3 regions of the Pseudomonas sp. B611 genome follow, and region 1 is predicted to be linked to each of the others. Evidence: riboswitches for the same ligand, from Rfam matches in the RefSeq annotation. Region 1 holds a riboswitch; each other region holds the start of a gene.
What was found. A riboswitch is a leader RNA that binds a small molecule or an ion and turns the genes downstream of it on or off. The one in region 1 is predicted to bind cobalamin.

Region 1 (6,186 bases):
GGTGGTGATGGTGGTGGTGGGGTACATATCCGTTATTTAGGTAACGGCCACTTATGGTTTCGCTCTTACAGCGACTCACTTTGGAAAAGCCCCAAAGTAAGCAAAGGGCTCTTGCCCCAACACTCGGTGCCTCGCCTAGGCTCGGCATGCCCTCACTCCGGCTTGAATCCGTGGGCCGCCGCCACGCGCCATCCATGGCGCGGGGCGGCTAACCCGGCGTCCTGCCGGGTTACCCACGGATTCAAGCCTGCGTTCGGCCAGCGTGTTTGACGGGGCAAGTAAGATCAAAAACAAAAGCGCGGCGGCCTTAAAGCCGACCGGTATTTGTCTTGGCGTTCACCATTCAACTGTGGGAACCGGCAACTGTGGGAGCTGGCTTGCCTGCGATGCAGACAACTCGGTACATCAGGCAAACCCAGTTGATGCCATCGCAGGCAAGCCAGCTCCCACAGGGGAATGCGCACGCTTCACCTATCAGGTCGGCTGTCAGGCCGCCTCGCTTTGTTTTTGATTTTGATCTTAGGCGCCCCGTTAAACACGCTGGCCGGAATTCGGCATGGATTTGGGGGGTAAACCGGCAGGGATGCCGGTTTAGCCGCCCCGCGCCATGGATGGCGCGTGGCGGCGGCCCCCCAAATCCATGTCGGATTACGGGCATGCCGAGCCTAGGCGAGGCACCGAGTGTTGGGGCAAGAGCCCTTTGGTTACTTTGGGGCTTTTCCAAAGTGACCCGCCGTAAGGGCGGAACCCTAAGCCGCCGTTACCGCAGCAACGGATATGTACACAAACCAAACCAAACCAAACCAAACCAAACCAAACCAAACCAAACCAAACCAAACCAATCCCAGCCCATCATTGACCATCCCCCAAGCACTGCGTAGCCTTGCACCCTCGAGGTTCTTCAGCCCAGGCCGAAGCTAAGAAGGGAACGCGGTCCAAGCCGCGGCTGCCCCCGCAACTGTAAAGGGTTCATCTGACTGCCACGCCACTGCCAAACCGGCGGGAAGGCGCAATCAGCGCCGGTCGCAAGACCTGCAAGCCCCAAGCCAGGAGACCTGCCTCGCAACCGATTTTTCAATTCAACCGGGCGGGGTGATCCGGTGACGAAAACCGCTGCTGCGCGCCGTCGCAGGGCCTATCGTCCCGTATGCCCGCCCCAAAGGGCATCCGATGAAAACACTGGCCAAACTCCCCGTCACCATCGTTACCGGCTTTCTCGGCTCGGGCAAAACCACCTTGCTGCGCCATATGCTCGACAACGCCCAGGGCCGTCGCATCGCCGTGATCGTCAACGAATTCGGCGAGTTGGGCATTGACGGTGAAATCCTCAAGCAGTGCTCCATCGGTTGCACCGAGGAAGAAGCCAACGGCCGCGTGTATGAGCTGGCCAACGGCTGCCTGTGCTGCACCGTGCAGGAAGAGTTCTTCCCGGTGATGCGCGAATTGGTCGCCCGTCGCGGCGACCTCGACCACATCCTCATCGAAACCTCCGGCCTGGCCCTGCCCAAACCCTTGGTACAAGCCTTCCAGTGGCCGGAAATCCGCAGCGCTTGCACGGTTGACGCGGTGATCACCGTGGTCGACAGCCCAGCCGTGGCCGCCGGCACCTTCGCCGCGTTCCCGGACCAAGTCGATGCCCAGCGCAAACTCGACCCGAACCTGGACCACGAATCCCCACTGCACGAGCTGTTCGCCGACCAACTGGCCAGCGCCGACCTGGTGATCCTCAACAAATCCGACCTGATCAGTGCCGAAGACCTCGCCCGTGTGCGCCTGGAAGTCGCCGAAGAGCTGCCGCCAGCGGTCAAGATCATTGAAGCCAGCAGCGGTCGCCTGCCATTGGACGTGCTGATCGGCCTGGGCGCCGGCTCCGAGGAGCATATCGACGGCCGCCACAGCCATCACGATCATCATCACGAAGGTGAAGACGATCATGATCACGACGCCTTCGATTCGATCTCCATCGACTTGCCACAAGCCGACGAAGCCTTGCTGCTCGACGCGCTGACCCAATTGGTGGTGCAACACGGCATCCTGCGTGTCAAAGGTTTCGCCGCCATCCCCAACAAGCCGATGCGCCTGCTGATCCAGGGCGTGGGCACGCGGTTCGACAAGCATTTCGACCGCGCCTGGGGCGCTGACGAAGCACGTATCACCCGCTTGGTGCTGATCGGTCAGGACCTCGACGCGGCGGGCCTCGAAGCGCAATTGCGCGCCGCCCTCAGCGTTTAACCCATGCACCTGCTCAGGACCCAGCCCGGTGGTTTCGTCTCGGACGACAATATTGCCGACCTTGGCCAAACTCCCGCTGAACTGGTGATCCTGTGCAGCGGTGATTCCAGCCTGGCGCTGCTGGCCGAAGCGGCCCAGCAGTTGCCTGACGACTACCCGAGCCTGCGCCTGGCCAACCCGATGCAGGTGCAGAACCACGCTTCGGTCGACCTGTACGTCGATGAAGTGCTGCGCCATGCCAAGGTCATCCTGATCTCGCTGCATGGCGGCATCGGTTATTGGCGTTATGGCATCGAGCGTCTGGTGGAGCTGGCCGAGCGCGGCGTGCAACTGATCCTGGTGCCGGGGGATGATCGCCCGGACCCGGAACTCAGCGGCTTGAGCACCGTCGGCGCGCAGGAGCGTGACCGCCTGTGGCACTTTCTGCGCCAGGGTGGCTTGGGCAATGCGCTGGATTTCTATCGCTGCCTGGCCAGTACCCACCTGGGCCGCGACTACGCCTGGGCCGAGCCGCAAACCTTGCCGCGCACGGCGATCTATCACCCGCATAAAGCCAACACCTGCCTGCACGACTGGCAGGCGGACTGGCACGCCGAATGGCCGGTGGCGGCGGTGCTGTTTTACCGCTCCCATTTGCAGGCGGCCAATACCGGGTTTATCGATGTGTTCTGCCAGCGCTTGCAGGCGGCGGGCCTTAATCCGCTGCCGATGGCGGTGGCCAGTTTGAAAGAGCCTGGCTGCCTGGCGGTGGTCGAGGACCTGCTGGATGAGGTGGGTGCGGCGGTGATCCTGAACACCACCGGCTTTGCCCAATCCAGCCCTGAAGCACCGCACTTGCGGCCGTTTCGCCGCAATATCCCGGTGATCCAGGCGATTTGCGCCCAAGATAACGAACCGGGCTGGCAGGCCAGCGAGCAAGGCCTCGGCCCGCGGGATTTGGCGATGCATATTGCCTTGCCTGAGCTGGACGGGCGCATTATCAGCCGGCCGATCAGCTTCAAGGACCTGGCCTGGCGCAGCGAGCGCAGCCAGTCGGATGTGGTGTGTTACCGCGCCGCGCCCGAGCGCATGGATTTTGTCGCCGAGCTGGCGCGGCGCTGGGTCGAATTGGCGCGGGTGCCCAATCGCGAAAAACGCATCGCGCTGATCCTCGCCAACTACCCGACCCGCGATGGCCGTATCGGCAACGGAGTGGGCCTGGATACGCCGGCAGCGGCGTTGAATATCCTGCGCGCGTTGCAGGCCGAAGGGTATCCGCTGCCTGCCGACTTGCCGCAGAGCGGAACGGCGCTGATCCATGACTTGCTCGGCGGCGTGACCAACGACCTCGACAGCCTCGACCTGCGCCCGTGCCACCAAAGCCTCGGTCTTGACGACTACGAGGCGATGTTCAAGCGCTTGCCCGAAGCCAACCGCCAAGCGGTGATCGAGCGCTGGGGCACGCCCCATAACGACCCGATGTGCCGCGACGGCCGCATGATGATCGCGGGCCTGCGCCTGGGCCTGACCTTCGTCGGCATCCAGCCGGCGCGGGGTTACCAGGTGGACGCCAGCGCGGTGTATCACGACCCGGACCTGGTGCCGCCCCACGGCTACCTGGCGTTCTATTTCTGGTTGCGCCACACCTACGGCGCCCACGGCGTGATCCACGTTGGCAAGCACGGCAACCTGGAGTGGCTGCCGGGCAAGGGCGTCGGCCTGTCGCAGCACTGCTGGCCCGATGCGCTGCTGGGGCCGTTGCCGAATATCTACCCGTTCATCGTCAACGATCCGGGTGAGGGCGCCCAGGCCAAGCGGCGAACCCAGGCGGTGATCATCGACCACTTGATGCCGCCGCTGACCCGCGCCGAAACCTACGGGCCATTGCGTGACCTGGAGCTGTTGGCCGACGAATATTACGAAGCGCAATTGCTTGACCCTCGGCGTGCGCTTGAACTGCAAAAAGACATCCTCAAGCTGGTGCGTGAAACCCGTATCGACCAGGAGCTTGAGCTGGACAACGATGCCGACGCTGCCGTCTGGCTGCCGCGTCTCGACACCTATCTGTGTGACTTGAAGGAATCGCAGATCCGCGACGGCCTGCACATCTTTGGCGAGTCGCCCGAGGGCCGTTTGCGCATCGACACCTTGCTCGCGTTGTTGCGTATCCCCCGTGGCGATGGGCGTGGCGCGCAATCGAGCTTGTTGCGGGTATTGGCCAAGGCGTTCGAGCTGGGTTTCGATCCGTTGGATTGCGCCCTCGCTGAACCCTGGACCGGCCGCCGCCCGCAGGTGTTGCAAAACATCGATTCACAGTTGTGGCGCACCGCCGGAGACACCCGTGAGCGTCTGGAATTGTATGCGGCGCGGTTGATCGAACAGGCACTGGAAGGCCCGCTTGAGCAGCTTGAAGAGCCCGGTTGGGAGGATGTGAAGGCGGTTATCGAGAGCCTGCGCATCGTCGTCGCGCCGCGCCTGGATGCCTGCGGCCCGGCCGAAATGTGCGGTTTGCTGGATGCCCTGAGTGGCCGTTTCGTGCCGGCGGGGCCAAGCGGCGCGCCCAGTCGCGGGCGTTTGGATGTGCTGCCCACCGGGCGTAACTTTTTTACCGTGGACGTGCGCAACCTGCCGACCACCACGGCCTGGCGCATCGGTTTTCAATCCGCCAACCTGATCCTTGAGCGGCACTTGCAGGACCACGGCGACCATCTGCGCCAACTTGGCTTGTCGGTATGGGGCACTGCCACCATGCGCACCGGTGGCGACGATATTGCCCAGGCCATGGCCCTGATGGGCGTGCGCCCGGTTTGGGCGACCGGCAGCCAGCGGGTGGATGACTTTGAAATCCTGCCGATCAGCCTGTTGGATCGCCCACGGGTCGACGTGACGCTGCGGGTGTCCGGGTTCTTCCGTGATGCCTTTGCCAACCTGATCCGCCTGTTTGACGCGGCGGTGCAGGCGGTGGCCGCATTGGATGAGCCAGACGACATGAACCCGCTGGCCGCCAAGGTGCGCAGCGAGCGGGCAGCGTTGATCCAGTCCGGCCTGGACGAAGAGGCCGCCGCGAAACAGGCCGGCTGGCGCATCTTTGGCGCCAAACCCGGGGCCTATGGCGCGGGCGTGCAGGGTGCGATCGATGGTCGCCTGTGGCAAAGCCGCGAGGACCTGGCCGAGGTGTATCTGAACTGGGGCGGTTATGCCTATGGCGGCGCCGACGAAGGCACCGCCGCCCGCGAACAATTCGCCCAGCGCTTGAGCCAGGTGCAGGCCGTATTGCAGAACCAGGACAACCGCGAGCACGACCTGCTCGATTCGAATGACTACTACCAATTTCAGGGCGGCATGCTCGCCGCCGTGGAAACCCTGAGCGGCGACAAGGCTGCCAGTTACCATGGCGACCATAGCCAGCCCGACTTGCCGAAAATCCGCACCTTGAAGGAAGAGCTGAACCGGGTGATCCGCTCCCGCGCCGCCAACCCCAAGTGGATCGAAGGTGTGAAGCGCCACGGCTATAAAGGTGCGTTTGAGATGGCCGCAACTGTGGACAATCTGTTCGCCTTCGACGCCACCACCGCGCTGATCGACGATCATCAATACGCCTTGCTCGCCGATGCTTATTTGCTCGACCCCGACACCCGCGCCTTTGTGCAACAGCACAACCCCGATGCCCTGCGCGACATGACCGAGCGCATGCTTGAAGCCCAGCAGCGCGGCATGTGGCAGGAGCCTGGGGCTTATCGCGAAGCGTTGGAAAACCTGTTGCTGGATATAGAAGAAGACAGCTGATGGATCGTTCCCACGCTCTGCGTGGGAATGCAGTTCGTGACGCTCTGCGTCACAAGAGCGGACGCTGAGCGTCCATTGATACGTTCCCACGCGGGAGCGTGGGAACGATCGTAAAGAGAGTGTGCATGACTGATATTCCCCATTTCCCGCTGTCCGCCGTGGTCGGCGCCGATGAATTGAAACTTGCGT
Region 2 (6,186 bases), on a different contig from region 1:
GTTCCGGGGTCAGGCTCAGGCCAGTGGGGTTATTCGGATTGACCACCACCAGCACATCGAGGCCGTCGAGAAAGAAATCGACCTCCTGCTCCAGCACTTCACGCACCACGTAACCGGCGCGGCGCCAGGCTTCGGCGTGTTCGGCGTAGCACGGCGACAGCACGCCGACCTTGCCCGCCCGGCGCAGGCGCGGCAGCAACTGGATCGCGGCCTGGGAACCGGGCACTGGCAACACCTGCGCGGCCCCGTAGTACTCGCTGGCGGCGCGTTCCAGGCCGTCGTCGGTCTCAGGCAAACGCGCCCAGGCACGCAGCGGGATCTCCGGGATCGGCCAGGGCCAAGGCGCAAGGCCGCTGGACAAGTCGAGCCAGTCGGCCTCGGCAATCCCGTACTGAATCGCCGCCTTGCGCAGCCGGCCACCGTGCTCAAGCATAGAATTGCGCCCCCGCGCAGAGAATCAGCAGCCATAACCATACGCCGCGCTGCACCAGCTGCCAGCCGCGGTCGATGGAATCCGCATCCGCTGCCGGGCCTTCGCCCAATTGCGGACGCTGATGGACTTCGCCGTGATAAATCGCGGCGCCGCCCAGTTCGACACCCAGGGCACCCGCCCCCGCCGCCATCACCGGACCAGCATTGGGGCTGTCCCAGGTCGGCCCCTGCGTGCGCCAGCATTTCAGCGCCAGGCGGGTTTTGCCCAGCAGCGCGTAGGTCAGTGCCACCAGGCGCGCCGGAATATAGTTGAGCACGTCGTCGATCTTGGCCGCCGCCCAGCCGAAACGCTCGAAGCGTTCGTTGCGATAGCCCCACATGGCATCCAGGGTGTTGCTCAGGCGATAGAGCACCACGCCCGGCACGCCGGCCACCACAAACCAGAACAGCGCGGCGAACACCGCATCGCTGCCGTTCTCCAGCACCGATTCGGTGGCGGCACGGGCGACTTCGGTGCGGTCCAGCTCACTGGTCTGCCGGCTCACCAGGTAACTCACGCGCTGGCGCGCTTCGTCCAGATCGTCGCTGCGCAGGGCCTGTGCCACCGGAATCACGTGTTCGCCAAGGCTGCGCATGCCGAGAGCGCAGTACAGCGCCAGGATCTCCAGCACCCAGCCGATATACGGCGCCCACGACAACGCGGTGGCCAGCAAGGTCAGCGGCACCACGGCGATAAACCACGCGGTCACGCCATGGCTGCGCCAGCCACGGCCACCCGTGTTGAAACGTTGCTCGATGCGCCCGGCGAAATTACCGAATGCCACCAGCGGATGCCAGCGCTTGGGCTCGCCCAGCAGCGCATCCAGCGCGACGGCGGCGACACACAGCAAGGCCACACTCATTGACTCACTCCCCACACATTTTCATACAACATGTCACTCAGCGGCCGTGGTTCGGTCCAGCCTTCGAGTTGCAGCATCGGTGCCGGATAAAACTCGGCCACCGGCCCCAGGCACAGCACGGCCAGGGGTTTCGCGCCGGAGGGCAAGCCCAGCAGGTCGGCCAGAGCCTGGGGCTCGAACAGCGAGACCCAGCCCAGGCCCAGGCCTTCGACGCGGGCGGCCAGCCACAGGTTCTGGATCGCACAGGACAACGACGCCATGTCCATCTCCGGCAAGGTGCGGCGACCGAAGATGTGGCGTTCGCGATCGTCCATCAGTGCCGCCACCAGTACCTCGGCGCAATCGTGGATGCCTTCGACCTTGAGCTTCATGAAGTCGTCGGAGCGTTCGCCCAGCGCTTCGGCGGTGCGTATGCGTTCTTCTTCCACCAACTGCTGAATCTGCCCACGCAGTTGGCGGTCGCTGATGCGGATGAAGCGCCAGGGTTGCATCAGGCCGACACTGGGCGCCTGGTGGGCGGCCTGGAGCAGGCGGTGGAGCAGTTCGGGGGCCACGGTGCCGCCGGTGAAGTGGCGCATGTCGCGGCGTTCGGCGATGGCGCGGTAGACGGCGTCGCGGTCGGCTTGGGGGAAGGCGTTGTCGGTCATGGCCCTATCGCGGGCAAGCCCGCTCCCACATTGGACTGCGTTTCAACTCGGTCAACTGTGGGAGCTGGCTTGCCTGCGATGGCGGCCTCCCGGTCCGGCACAAACAGTGCAGCCACCGCCGCCGGATTCGACGGAAAGTAAAAGTGTACGTAGGAAGCGGTCATCCGCCCTTGTCGGTAAACCGCCTCGGCGCCGCGCCCGCCATTGGGGCTTACGCCACGGGCAATCGGCGTGCATTCGGTGCTGGTCAGGGAGTGGTGATAGGTATGCCCACGCAGTACGCCTTCCGGCAATTCGACATTTTGCAGGGCCAGGGCAGCCAACTTCTTCTGCATCACGGCGTCGCCCGGCAGCAGGCCGAGCAACTCGGCACGTTGGCCGGCGACATCGGTGAGCGAGTCCAGCAGGTACAACATGCCGCCGCACTCGGCGAGCAACGGTTTGCCGGCGGCGTGATGGGCGCGGATCGCGTCCAGCATCGCGGTGTTTTCCGACAACGCCTGGTGATGCAATTCCGGGTAGCCGCCCGGCAGATACAGACTGTCGGCGTCAGGCAATTCCCGATCATGGATCGGTGAAAAGAAATGCAACTCGGCACCCATCGCCCGCAACAGGTCGAGGCTGGCGCCGTAGGTAAAGGCGAAGGCTTCGTCGCGGGCCACGGCGATGCGCACACCGTCGAGCAGCGGCTCGGCAGCGATCACTTCAGGCGCGGCGAAGGTCACTGGCGGCGGCAAGGCGACTTCGCAACTGCTGCCCAAGGCTTGGGCGGCGGCGTCGAGGCGCACGTCGAGGTCATTCAGTTCGCTGGCCTGCACCAGGCCCAGGTGACGGCTTGGCAATTCGATGCCGGTCTCGCGGGACAAGGCGCCGTACCAGCGCAGGCCTTCGGTGAGGCTGCCTTCGAGCAGTTGCGCATGGCGCAGGGTGCCGACGCGGTTGGCCAGCACGCCGGCGAACGGCAGGTCCGGCTGATAACGCGCCAAGCCCAAGGCCAACGCGCCAAACGTCTGGGCCATGGCGGTGCCGTCGATCACGCCAAGTACCGGCACGCCGAAGTGGCGGGCCAGGTCAGCGCTGGAGGGGGTGCCGTCGAACAGGCCCATGACGCCTTCGATGAGGATCAGGTCGGCCTCGCCGGCGGCTTCCCACAACAGGCGGCGACTTTCCTGCTCGCCCACCATCCACATGTCCAACTGATACACCGGCGCACCGCTGGCACGCTCGTGAATCATCGGGTCGAGAAAGTCCGGCCCGCATTTGAACACGCGCACTTTACGCCCCAGGTTGCGGTGCAAACGGGCCAGCGCTGCGGTGACGGTGGTTTTGCCCTGGCCAGACGCCGGTGCGGCGATCAATACGGCCGGGCAATGACGGGGCTGATTCAAAGTTCGACGCCCTTCTGTGCCTTGATACCGGCCTGGAACGCGTGCTTGAGCATGCCCATTTCGGTGACGGTGTCGCCCATTTCGATCAATTCAGGCTTGGCGCCACGGCCGGTGACCACCACGTGCTGCATCGGCGGGCGTGCTTGCAGGTCGCTGAGCACTTGGTCGAGGTCGAGGTAGCCGTGTTTGAGGGCGATGTTCAGTTCATCGAGGACGACCAGGCCAATGGACGGGTCTTGCAGCAGTTCGCGGGAAACTTCCCACGCGGCTTCGGCGGCGGCGATGTCGCGCTGGCGGTCCTGGGTTTCCCAGGTGAAGCCTTCGCCCATGACATGGAAGCGCACTTGCTCGGGGAAACGGCGGAAGAACAGTTCTTCGCCCGTGCTGTTACGCCCCTTGATGAACTGCACCACGCCGCACTGCATACCGTGGCCCATGGCGCGGGCGAGCATGCCGAACGCGGAACTGCTTTTGCCTTTGCCGTTGCCGGTCAGCACCAGCAGCAGGCCGCACTCGTTGGGGGAATTGGCGATGCGCTCGTCGATCACGGCTTTTTTGCGCAGCATGCGCGCCAGGTGGCGTTCGTCGCGGTCGGGGGAATCGGTCATGGCAGCTCTCCGTTGGGGCTGGACAAAAACGGCGGGCAGGAAAAAGAAAAAACAGACAGCCAAGCATCGCCCACCGTGATGCTGTTGGATGTTTCAGGCCGGTCTCCGGGCTCATGAGTGGCGCGCTTGCCGACGCTGCGCCTTCCCATATCGCGGGGCGATACAGTGGCAAAAGCAGGGTCTTGACTCATTTACCGTTGCGGGGGCAGCGCCGGAATTGCGGCAGCACTGTGTACAAGTGCGCTCGCTCACCGGCTTCCCTGTTTCACTCGGTGGACCCGTGGGTCACAGAGCACCTGGAACAAGTCGCGAAGGGTAGAGGGTTGGGGGTGGAGCGTCAATTAAAGCCGGCTGCGCACTTGAACCATCGGACCGCCGCGCGCCTCTACCCTTACAGGTATCCAGGAGAAAACCATGCACAAGACCCGACTTGCCCTACTGATCATGTGCGCAGGCGCCCTCGTCGCCTGCGGTGAAAGTTCGACCTTGCAAGTATCTGACGGTACCGGGCCTTCCCCCAAGCTCCCGGAGCCAAACAAGACCCTGATCCCCACGGTAAACATCGCACCCGCCATCGGCTGGCCTGAGGGCGCGAAACCAACTGCCGCTGCGGGCACCCAAGTGGCGGCGTTTGCCGAGGGCCTGGACCACCCGCGCTGGCTATACGTACTGCCCAATGGCGACGTGCTGGTGGCAGAAACCAATGCGCCGCCCAAACCCGATGACTCAAAGGGCATTCGTGGCTGGGTGATGGAAAAGGTCATGGGCCGAGCCGGCGCTGGTGTGCCGAGCCCGAACCGCATCACGTTGCTGCGCGATGCGGACCACGATGGCATCGCCGAGACCCGCACGGTCTTCCTGGCAAACCTCAATTCGCCGTTCGGCATGGCCCTGGTGGGCAATGACCTGTATGTGGCGGACTCGGACAAGCTGCTGCGCTTCCCCTACCAACCGGGTGAGACCACGATCAAAGCAGCCGGCACCAAGGTCGTCGACCTCCCCGGCGGCAGTATCAACCACCATTGGACGAAAAACGTGGTGGCGAGCAAGGACGGCAGCAAGCTTTACGTAAGCGTTGGCTCTAATAGCAACGTGGGTGAAAACGGCCTGCAGGCAGAAGAAGGTCGGGCGGCGATCTGGGAAGTGGACCGCGCCAGCGGCCAGCACCGCATCTTCGCCTCAGGCTTGCGCAACCCCAACGGCATGGCGTGGGAACCGCAAAGCGGCAAGCTGTGGACAGCGGTGAACGAACGCGATGAGATCGGCAGCGACCTGGTGCCGGACTACATCACCTCGGTGCAGGATGGCGCCTTCTATGGCTGGCCGTTCAGCTACTACGGGCAGCATGTGGACGTGCGGGTCAACCCGCAAAACCTCGACCTGGTGGCCAAGGCGATTGCGCCGGACTACGCCGTGGGCCCACATACCGCCTCGCTGGGCCTGACGTTTGCCGAGGGCAGCAACTTGCCGGCGCCGTTCACGCATGGCGCGTTCATCGGCCAGCATGGCTCATGGAACCGCAAGCCCCACAGTGGTTACAAGGTGATATTCGTGCCGTTCGAGGCTGGCCAGCCCAAGGGGCAGCCGGTGGATGTGCTGACCGGGTTCCTCGACAAAGACGAGAAAGCCATGGGCCGGCCGGTGGGCGTGGTGGTGGATCAGCAAGGAGGGGTGCTGGTGGCGGATGATGTGGGGAATAAGGTGTGGCGGGTGTCGGCGATTAAGTAAGTAGGCGTCAGACCACCACAAAACCAATGTGGGAGCGGGCTTGCTCACGAATGCGCCGGATCAGACGACACATCTGTGACTGACACACCGCCTTCGCGAGCAAGCCCGCTCCCACACAAGCCCGCTCCCACATTTAGCTCTGCATTCAACTCAGGGATTACGCGCCAGATTCCCTGGCAACACGCGCTTGGCACTCAGGTAAGCATTCTGCCAATACGCCTTGGACAGGGTATCCAGCTTCACCGTACCGCCGGTTTGCGGCGCGTGCACGAAGCGGCCCTCGCCCACATAGATGCCGGCATGGCTGACCTGGGAGCCACCGCCCGTGGCGAAGAACAACAGGTCACCCGTTTGCAGGTTCTGCTCACTGACATCCTGCGCACGCATCACGATCAGCTCGCGGGTGGTACGCGGCAAGGAGATGCCAGCGGCGTCACGAAACACAAAGCCGATCAGGCCGCTGCAATCAAAACCCGAGTCC
Region 3 (6,186 bases), on a different contig from region 1:
GGGATGGCGGGTAAGGTGTTGGCCTATGGCCGCCAGTGGATAGTAGGCAAGACGGCCCTTGAAGACCCTTTCAGTATCCGCCTGGTTGCTGCGGATGATGTTTCACAGGTGCTGGCGTTTGTACAACAGGCCCGCGCCGAGATGTTTCCCAAGCTCAGCGACGCCGGTATGCCGAATGATCTGGCGCAATTTGAGGCGACCTACCTTCAAGGTGACGGGCGCTTTCTGATCGCCTGCAATGCCGGTCAAATCGTCGCTGCCATTGGCTACCTGCCGTATGACAACCGGTTCCCCCAGCTGAATTATCAGGGCCGCAAGACGGTGGAAGTGGTGCGCTTGTTTGTGCTGCCGGCGTTTCGGCGCTTTGGTTTGGCGGGGGCGTTGTATCGCGCGCTGGAGGCAACGGCGCAGGCGGATGGGGTGGAGGTGATGTACCTGCATACCCATCCGTTTTTGCCGGGGGCGATTGATTTTTGGCTTCGGCAGGGGTTTGAAGTGATTGATGTCGAGGCGGACCCGGTGTGGCAGACAACGCATATGCAGCGAACACCGCAGATCTAATGTGGAAATGATCATGTGGGAGCAGGCTTGCCTGCGATGGCGGCGGGTCAGCTTGCATCTCTTCAACTGACAGACCGCTATCGCAGGCAAGCCAGCTCCCACAGTTGAATTGTGTTGTTTGGGGGTCCGCGTTCAAGCCTCTAGTTCGAGCGCAGTCGCAAGATCTTCGCCCCATCAAACGGGTCCGTCAGGTAATGCGCCTGCACCCCGAACGTCTCCTGCAACCGCTGCGGCGTCAGTACGTCCAGCGGCTTGCCCAGCGCCACCAACCGCCCGCGATCCAGCACGGCCAAGCGATCGCAAGTCAGCGCCTGGTTAAGATCATGCAGCGCAATCAACGTTGTCACCGGCAGTGCTTGCACGCCCTTCAAAATGCCAAGCTGATGCTGGATATCCAGGTGGTTGGTTGGTTCATCCAGCAACAAGATCTGCGGCCGCTGCGCCAAGGCACGGGCGATGTGTACGCGTTGGCGTTCGCCGCCGGAGAGGCTGCGCCACGCGCGATGGCTCAGGTGGGTGGCGTCCACGTCGTGCAGGGCCTGGCGCACGATGCTGTCGTCGTCGACGGACCACGGGCTCAGCGCCGACAGCCACGGCGTGCGGCCCAGGGCCACGGCGTCGAACACGCGGATGGCGTCGTCGGTGTCGGCTTGTTGTTCCACCACTGCCAGTTGCTGCGCAATCACGCGGCGGGATAACTGCCCCAGGCGCTGGCCGCCCAGCCACACCTCACCGGACGCCGGTGTACGCAACCCGGCCAGCAGTTTGAGCAAGGTGGATTTGCCGGAGCCGTTCGGCCCGACAATGCCGAGGGTTTCCCCCTGCGCGACGTCCAGATGAATATCGCGCAGCAACTCGGCGTCACGCACCTTGAAGCCCAGGCCGCGGCAACTGAGCACGCTCATCGTGCGTTCCTCCGCCCGATCAGAATCAGCGCAAACACCGGCGCGCCGACCAATGCGGTGACCACACCGACCGGAATCACCTGGCCCTTGATCAAGCTGCGCGACAGCACATCCGCCGCAATCAAAAACAGCGCACCGCCCAGCGCACTGGCCGGCAGCAAGCGCGAATGCCCGGTGCCCAGCAACAGGCGCACGGCGTGGGGAATCACCAGCCCGACAAAACCGATAGAGCCGACAATCGACACCATCACCGCCGTCACCAGCGCCGCGCAGCCCACCAGCACAAACTGCACGCGCCGCACCGGGATGCCGAGGGATGCCGCCGAGTCGCTGCCAAAGGTGAACGCATCCAGCGCCCGACGGTGCCACAGGCACACCGCCAAGCCCACGAGCGCCACCGGCACGGCCAGCCACACCGAGGGCCAGCGCACGCCGCTGAGGTTGCCCAGTAACCAGAACATGATGCCGCGCGCCTGTTCAGAGCTGGCGGATTTGGTGATGAGGAAGGCGGTCAGCGCATTGAACAGCTGTGAACCGGCAATGCCGGCGAGGATGATCTGCCCGGTGCCGCTGGACGAACCGCTGGCCCGCGCGAGCAAAATCACCAGGGCGAACGCGGCCATGGCGCCGACAAATGCGCCTGCCGACAACGAAATCAAGCCACCGCCCACGCCGATCAACGCCACCAATACCGCACCGGTCGAGGCACCGGCGCTGATGCCCAGCAGGTACGGGTCGGCCAATGGGTTGCGCAGCAGCGACTGCAAGATCACCCCGCAGGTCGCCAACCCCGCACCGCATGCGGCGGCGACCAGGGCGCGGGTCAGGCGGTAGTTCCACACCACGCCTTCGTCGATGGGGTCCAGCACGTAGCCGGCGCCCCACAGTTTATTGGCCAGCACCTGAAGCACGACCTGCGGCGAGATGGCGGTTTCACCGATGGCCACGCCGGCGAGCACGGCGGCCAGGAGCAGGGCCAGGGCGAGGAGGGCACGAATCATTGCGGCAGGTCGTAGCCGTCGATGGCCGTGGCCAGTTGTTCAAGGCCATCGAACATGCGGATGCTGGCCTGCAACGCCAGGGCGTCGAGGACGATGATGCGGTTGTTTTTTACGGCGTCCATATTGCGCGTGACCGGGTCGCTGCGCAGGAAGGCGAGTTTCTTTTCGTGGTCGTCGGCGGGGTAGCGGCGGCGGTCCATGCGGGCGATAACGAGGAAGGTCGGGTTGGCCTTGGCGATGGTTTCCCAGCCAACGGCGGGCCATTCCTCATCGGACTGCACCACGTTATGCAAGCCAAGGGTTTGCAGCATGAATTCGGGGATGCCCTTGTGGCCGGCCACGTACGGGTCGCTGGCCATCTCGGCGCTGGAGAACCACACCAGCGCGCTGGCCTGCTTGAGGCCTTTGCTCTGCACGGTGGCGACGGACTTGGCCAGGCGTGCCTTGAGCTCGTCGTTCAGCTGTTGGCCGCGATCCTGTACATCGAAAATCGCCGCCAACTGGCTGATGCTTTTATAGATGGTGTCGATGCGGAACGGCTCCAGCCGCGTGCCGTCGGCGCCCACCAGGTTGTCTTTGCCTTCGCAGTCGGAGGGCAGCAGGTAGGTGGGGATTTTCAGCTCGTGAAACTGCTCGCGGGTGCCCACCACGCCTTGCGCACCGACCACCCATTCCAGTTCGGCGGCCACCAGTTGCGGGCGCTTGGCGATCACTGCTTCGAAGCTCGGCTCGTTATTGGCCAGGCGCTCGATGCCGTCGTTCAGTGTCTTGAACTGCGGCAGTACGTTGTTGAACCACAGCGACGTGCCGACCACTTTATCGCCCACGCCCAAGGCGTAGAGCATCTCGGTGGCGACCTGGCCGATGGTCACGCTGCGCGCGGGGGCTTGTTGGAAGGTGAGGGTGCTGCCGCAGTTTTCCAGCGTCAGCGGGTAGTGGGTCGGCGCGGCGTGGGCCAGGGCACAGAAACCCAGGCCGGTGAGCAGGGCGGTAACGCGTGGCAGCATGGGGCAATCTCCGTTTGGACCGTACAGTGGACTGGGGAGGTACGGTAGTGGAAATACACCCACGAATACGGCCGCCGGGGCCGCGCAAGGATGTCCTTCCCGGACACCCCGCCGGTTGGTGATAACACTGGGCCGGCAGGTCTCCTGACTGGTGCGTCGTCGCCACGCTCCGGCCTTCCCGGACAGTGTCCAGTGGCAGTGGGGAGCAGGCTCGGCACCTACAGTTGCGGGGGCAGTTCCGATTGGCGCGACGGGGCGCGCTTGGGATTCCCTATTAGTCCCCTTCGGGAACCGGCGCGCCATGGTAGTCGATCGGGCCCATGAAAACACCGGAAATCAACTGTGGAAGGGGGCTAGTCAGCCAGGAATTGGCAAGCGTAAAAAGCAACCTGTGGCGAGGGAGCTTGCTCCCGTTGGGCCGCGAAGCGGCCCCAGCTTTTAAGGGCTGGGACTGCTGCGCAGTCCAACGGGAGCAAGCTCCCTCGCCACAGGTGCAGCGTTCGTCCTGTCAGTGGGTTATTTGCGATCCAGCCACACGGTCTGCGCATTGCAGAACTCGCGCACGCCGAAGTGCGACAGCTCACGGCCAAAGCCACTTTTCTTGATCCCGCCAAACGCCACCCGAGGGTCGGAGACGCTGAACGAGTTGACGAAGATCCCGCCAGTTTCCAGCCTGTTGGCGATATCGCGGGCTTTCGCCGCATCGGTGGTGAAGATGCTGGCCGTGAGGCCGAACTCGCTGTCATTCGCCAACTCCACCGCGTGGTCGGCGTCGCGGGCGGTGATGATCGAGGCGACGGGGCCGAACAGTTCCTGTTTGAACGAGGTCATCTGGTCGGTGACGTTGGCCAGTACGGTCGGCTCATAGTAGTTGCCTGCACCTGCGACTTTATGGCCGCCCAGCAGCAGGGTTGCGCCTTCTTCCAGGGTGGCGTGGACCTGGCCGTGCAGCTCGTCGCGCAGGTCGAAGCGGGCCATCGGGCCGATGTAGGTAGCGGTCGAAGTCGGGTCGCCCATCACCAAGGCACGGCTGGCCTCGAGGAACTTGGCGGTGAACGCCTCTACCACGCCGGCTTCGATGATCAGGCGCTTGGCGGCGGCACAGACTTGGCCGCTGTTCTGGAAACGGCCGATCAACGCGGCTTGCACTGCGGCGTCGAGATCGGCGTCGTTGAGCACGATGAACGGGTCGGAGCCGCCCAGTTCCAGCACGCATTTTTTCAGCGCGGCCCCGGCCTGGGAGCCGATGGCGATACCGGCGCGTACGCTGCCGGTGAGGGTGACGGCGGCGATGCGTGGGTCGGCGATGGCTTTGGACACGCCGTCCGGGGTCACGTTGAGCACTTCGAACAGGCCGTCAGCGAAGCCGGCCTTTTTGAACGCTTGCTGGATCAGGTAGGCGCTGCCCATCACGTTCGGTGCGTGTTTGAGCACGTAGGTGTTGCCGGCGAGCATCGTCGGCACGGCGCCGCGCAGCACTTGCCAGACCGGGAAGTTCCACGGCATCACGGCGAGGATCGGGCCCAGCGGGCGGTATTCGATGTGGGCGCTGCCGTTGTCCACCAGGGTCGGTTCCGGTGCAAGCATGACCGGGCCTTGGGCCGCATACCATTCGCTGAGCAGGGCGCATTTTTCGATTTCGGCACGGGCCTGGGCGATGGGTTTGCCCATTTCCAGGGTGATCATCTGTGCCATGTCTTCGGCTTGCTCACGCAGGGCGGCGGCCAGGGCCAGCAACAGCTCGGCGCGCTGGCTGACCGGCTGGCGGCGCCAAGTGCGGAAGGCAGCGGTGGCACGGTCGAGGGCGGCGTCCAGTTGCGCTTTGGATTCGTACGGGTAGCTGCCGACTGTTTCGCCGTTGGCCGGGTTGATCGAGAGGGCGTGAGTGGTCGCGTTCATGGCACCGTCCTGCTGAATGAGTAAGTGGGGTTCAGCCTACGGGGCTAGCTCTTTTCTGGAAACTGAATAATATTAAGCAATACGCTCTCAAATGGAGAATGATGACTATGCGATCGTTCCCACGCTCCGCGTGGAAACGCCTCCTGTGACGCTCCGCGTCACGCTGTGGGACGCAGAGCGCCCCGGGCTGCATTCCCACGCAGAGCGTGGGAACGATCAGCGTGGGAACGATCATGGAGAATGACTTGGACCTGGTGCAGCTGGAAATCTTCAAGGCCGTTGCCGAGCAAGGCAGCATCAGCGCCGCCGCGCAGTTGATTCATCGGGTGCCGTCGAACCTGACTACCCGCATCAAGCAACTGGAGCAGGACCTGGGCGTGGAGTTGTTTATCCGCGAGAAGAGCCGCCTGCGCCTGTCGCCGGCGGGCTGGAACTTCCTCGGCTATGCGCGGCGCATCCTCGACCTGGTGCAGGAAGCCCGCGCGACGGTGGCGGGGGAGGAGCCCCAGGGCGCGTTTGCCCTCGGGTCACTGGAAAGCACGGCGGCGGTGCGCATCCCGGCCTTGCTCGCGGCCTACAACCAGAAACACACCAAGGTCGAACTGGACCTGAGCACCGGGCCGTCCGGCACGATGATCGAAGGCGTGCTGTCGGGGCGCCTGGCGGCGGCGTTTGTCGATGGGCCGGTGTTGCATGCAACGCTGGAAGGTGTGGCGGTGTTTGAAGAAGAGATGGTGGTGATCGCGCCGTTGCATCACGCGCCGATCACTCGGGGCCAGGATGTGAATGGCGAGAACATCTACACCTTTCGCT

Region 2: it holds a riboswitch for cobalamin, as region 1 does, so the genes downstream of both, cobO (cob(I)yrinic acid a,c-diamide adenosyltransferase) here and cobW (cobalamin biosynthesis protein CobW) in region 1, are expected to answer to the same signal.
Region 3: it holds a riboswitch for cobalamin, as region 1 does, so the genes downstream of both, ACZRMO_RS17400 (ABC transporter substrate-binding protein) here and cobW (cobalamin biosynthesis protein CobW) in region 1, are expected to answer to the same signal.

Annotation. Positions count from the first base shown of each region.
Region 1 is NZ_JBUZST010000014.1:82,874-89,059, forward strand. Features, by position in the region: cobalamin riboswitch at 878-1,077, shown strand; gene cobW (cobalamin biosynthesis protein CobW) at 1,171-2,232, shown strand; gene cobN (cobaltochelatase subunit CobN) at 2,236-5,997, shown strand; gene ACZRMO_RS23430 (ATP-binding protein) at 6,123-6,186, shown strand, end outside.
Region 2 is NZ_JBUZST010000005.1:129,907-136,092, forward strand. Features, by position in the region: gene cobD (threonine-phosphate decarboxylase CobD) at 1-433, opposite strand, end outside; gene cbiB (adenosylcobinamide-phosphate synthase CbiB) at 426-1,334, opposite strand; gene bluB (5,6-dimethylbenzimidazole synthase) at 1,331-1,981, opposite strand; gene ACZRMO_RS13355 (cobyrinate a,c-diamide synthase) at 1,978-3,369, opposite strand; gene cobO (cob(I)yrinic acid a,c-diamide adenosyltransferase) at 3,366-3,977, opposite strand; cobalamin riboswitch at 4,057-4,292, opposite strand; gene ACZRMO_RS13365 (PQQ-dependent sugar dehydrogenase) at 4,392-5,705, shown strand; gene ACZRMO_RS13370 (C40 family peptidase) at 5,856-6,186, opposite strand, start outside.
Region 3 is NZ_JBUZST010000007.1:124,641-130,826, forward strand. Features, by position in the region: partial or broken gene ACZRMO_RS17380 (alpha/beta hydrolase fold domain-containing protein) at 1-51, shown strand, start outside; gene ACZRMO_RS17385 (GNAT family N-acetyltransferase) at 142-561, shown strand; gene ACZRMO_RS17390 (ABC transporter ATP-binding protein) at 702-1,466, opposite strand; gene ACZRMO_RS17395 (FecCD family ABC transporter permease) at 1,463-2,467, opposite strand; gene ACZRMO_RS17400 (ABC transporter substrate-binding protein) at 2,464-3,474, opposite strand; cobalamin riboswitch at 3,592-3,785, opposite strand; gene ACZRMO_RS17405 (aldehyde dehydrogenase family protein) at 3,991-5,373, opposite strand; gene ptrR (putrescine utilization regulator PtrR) at 5,619-6,186, shown strand, end outside.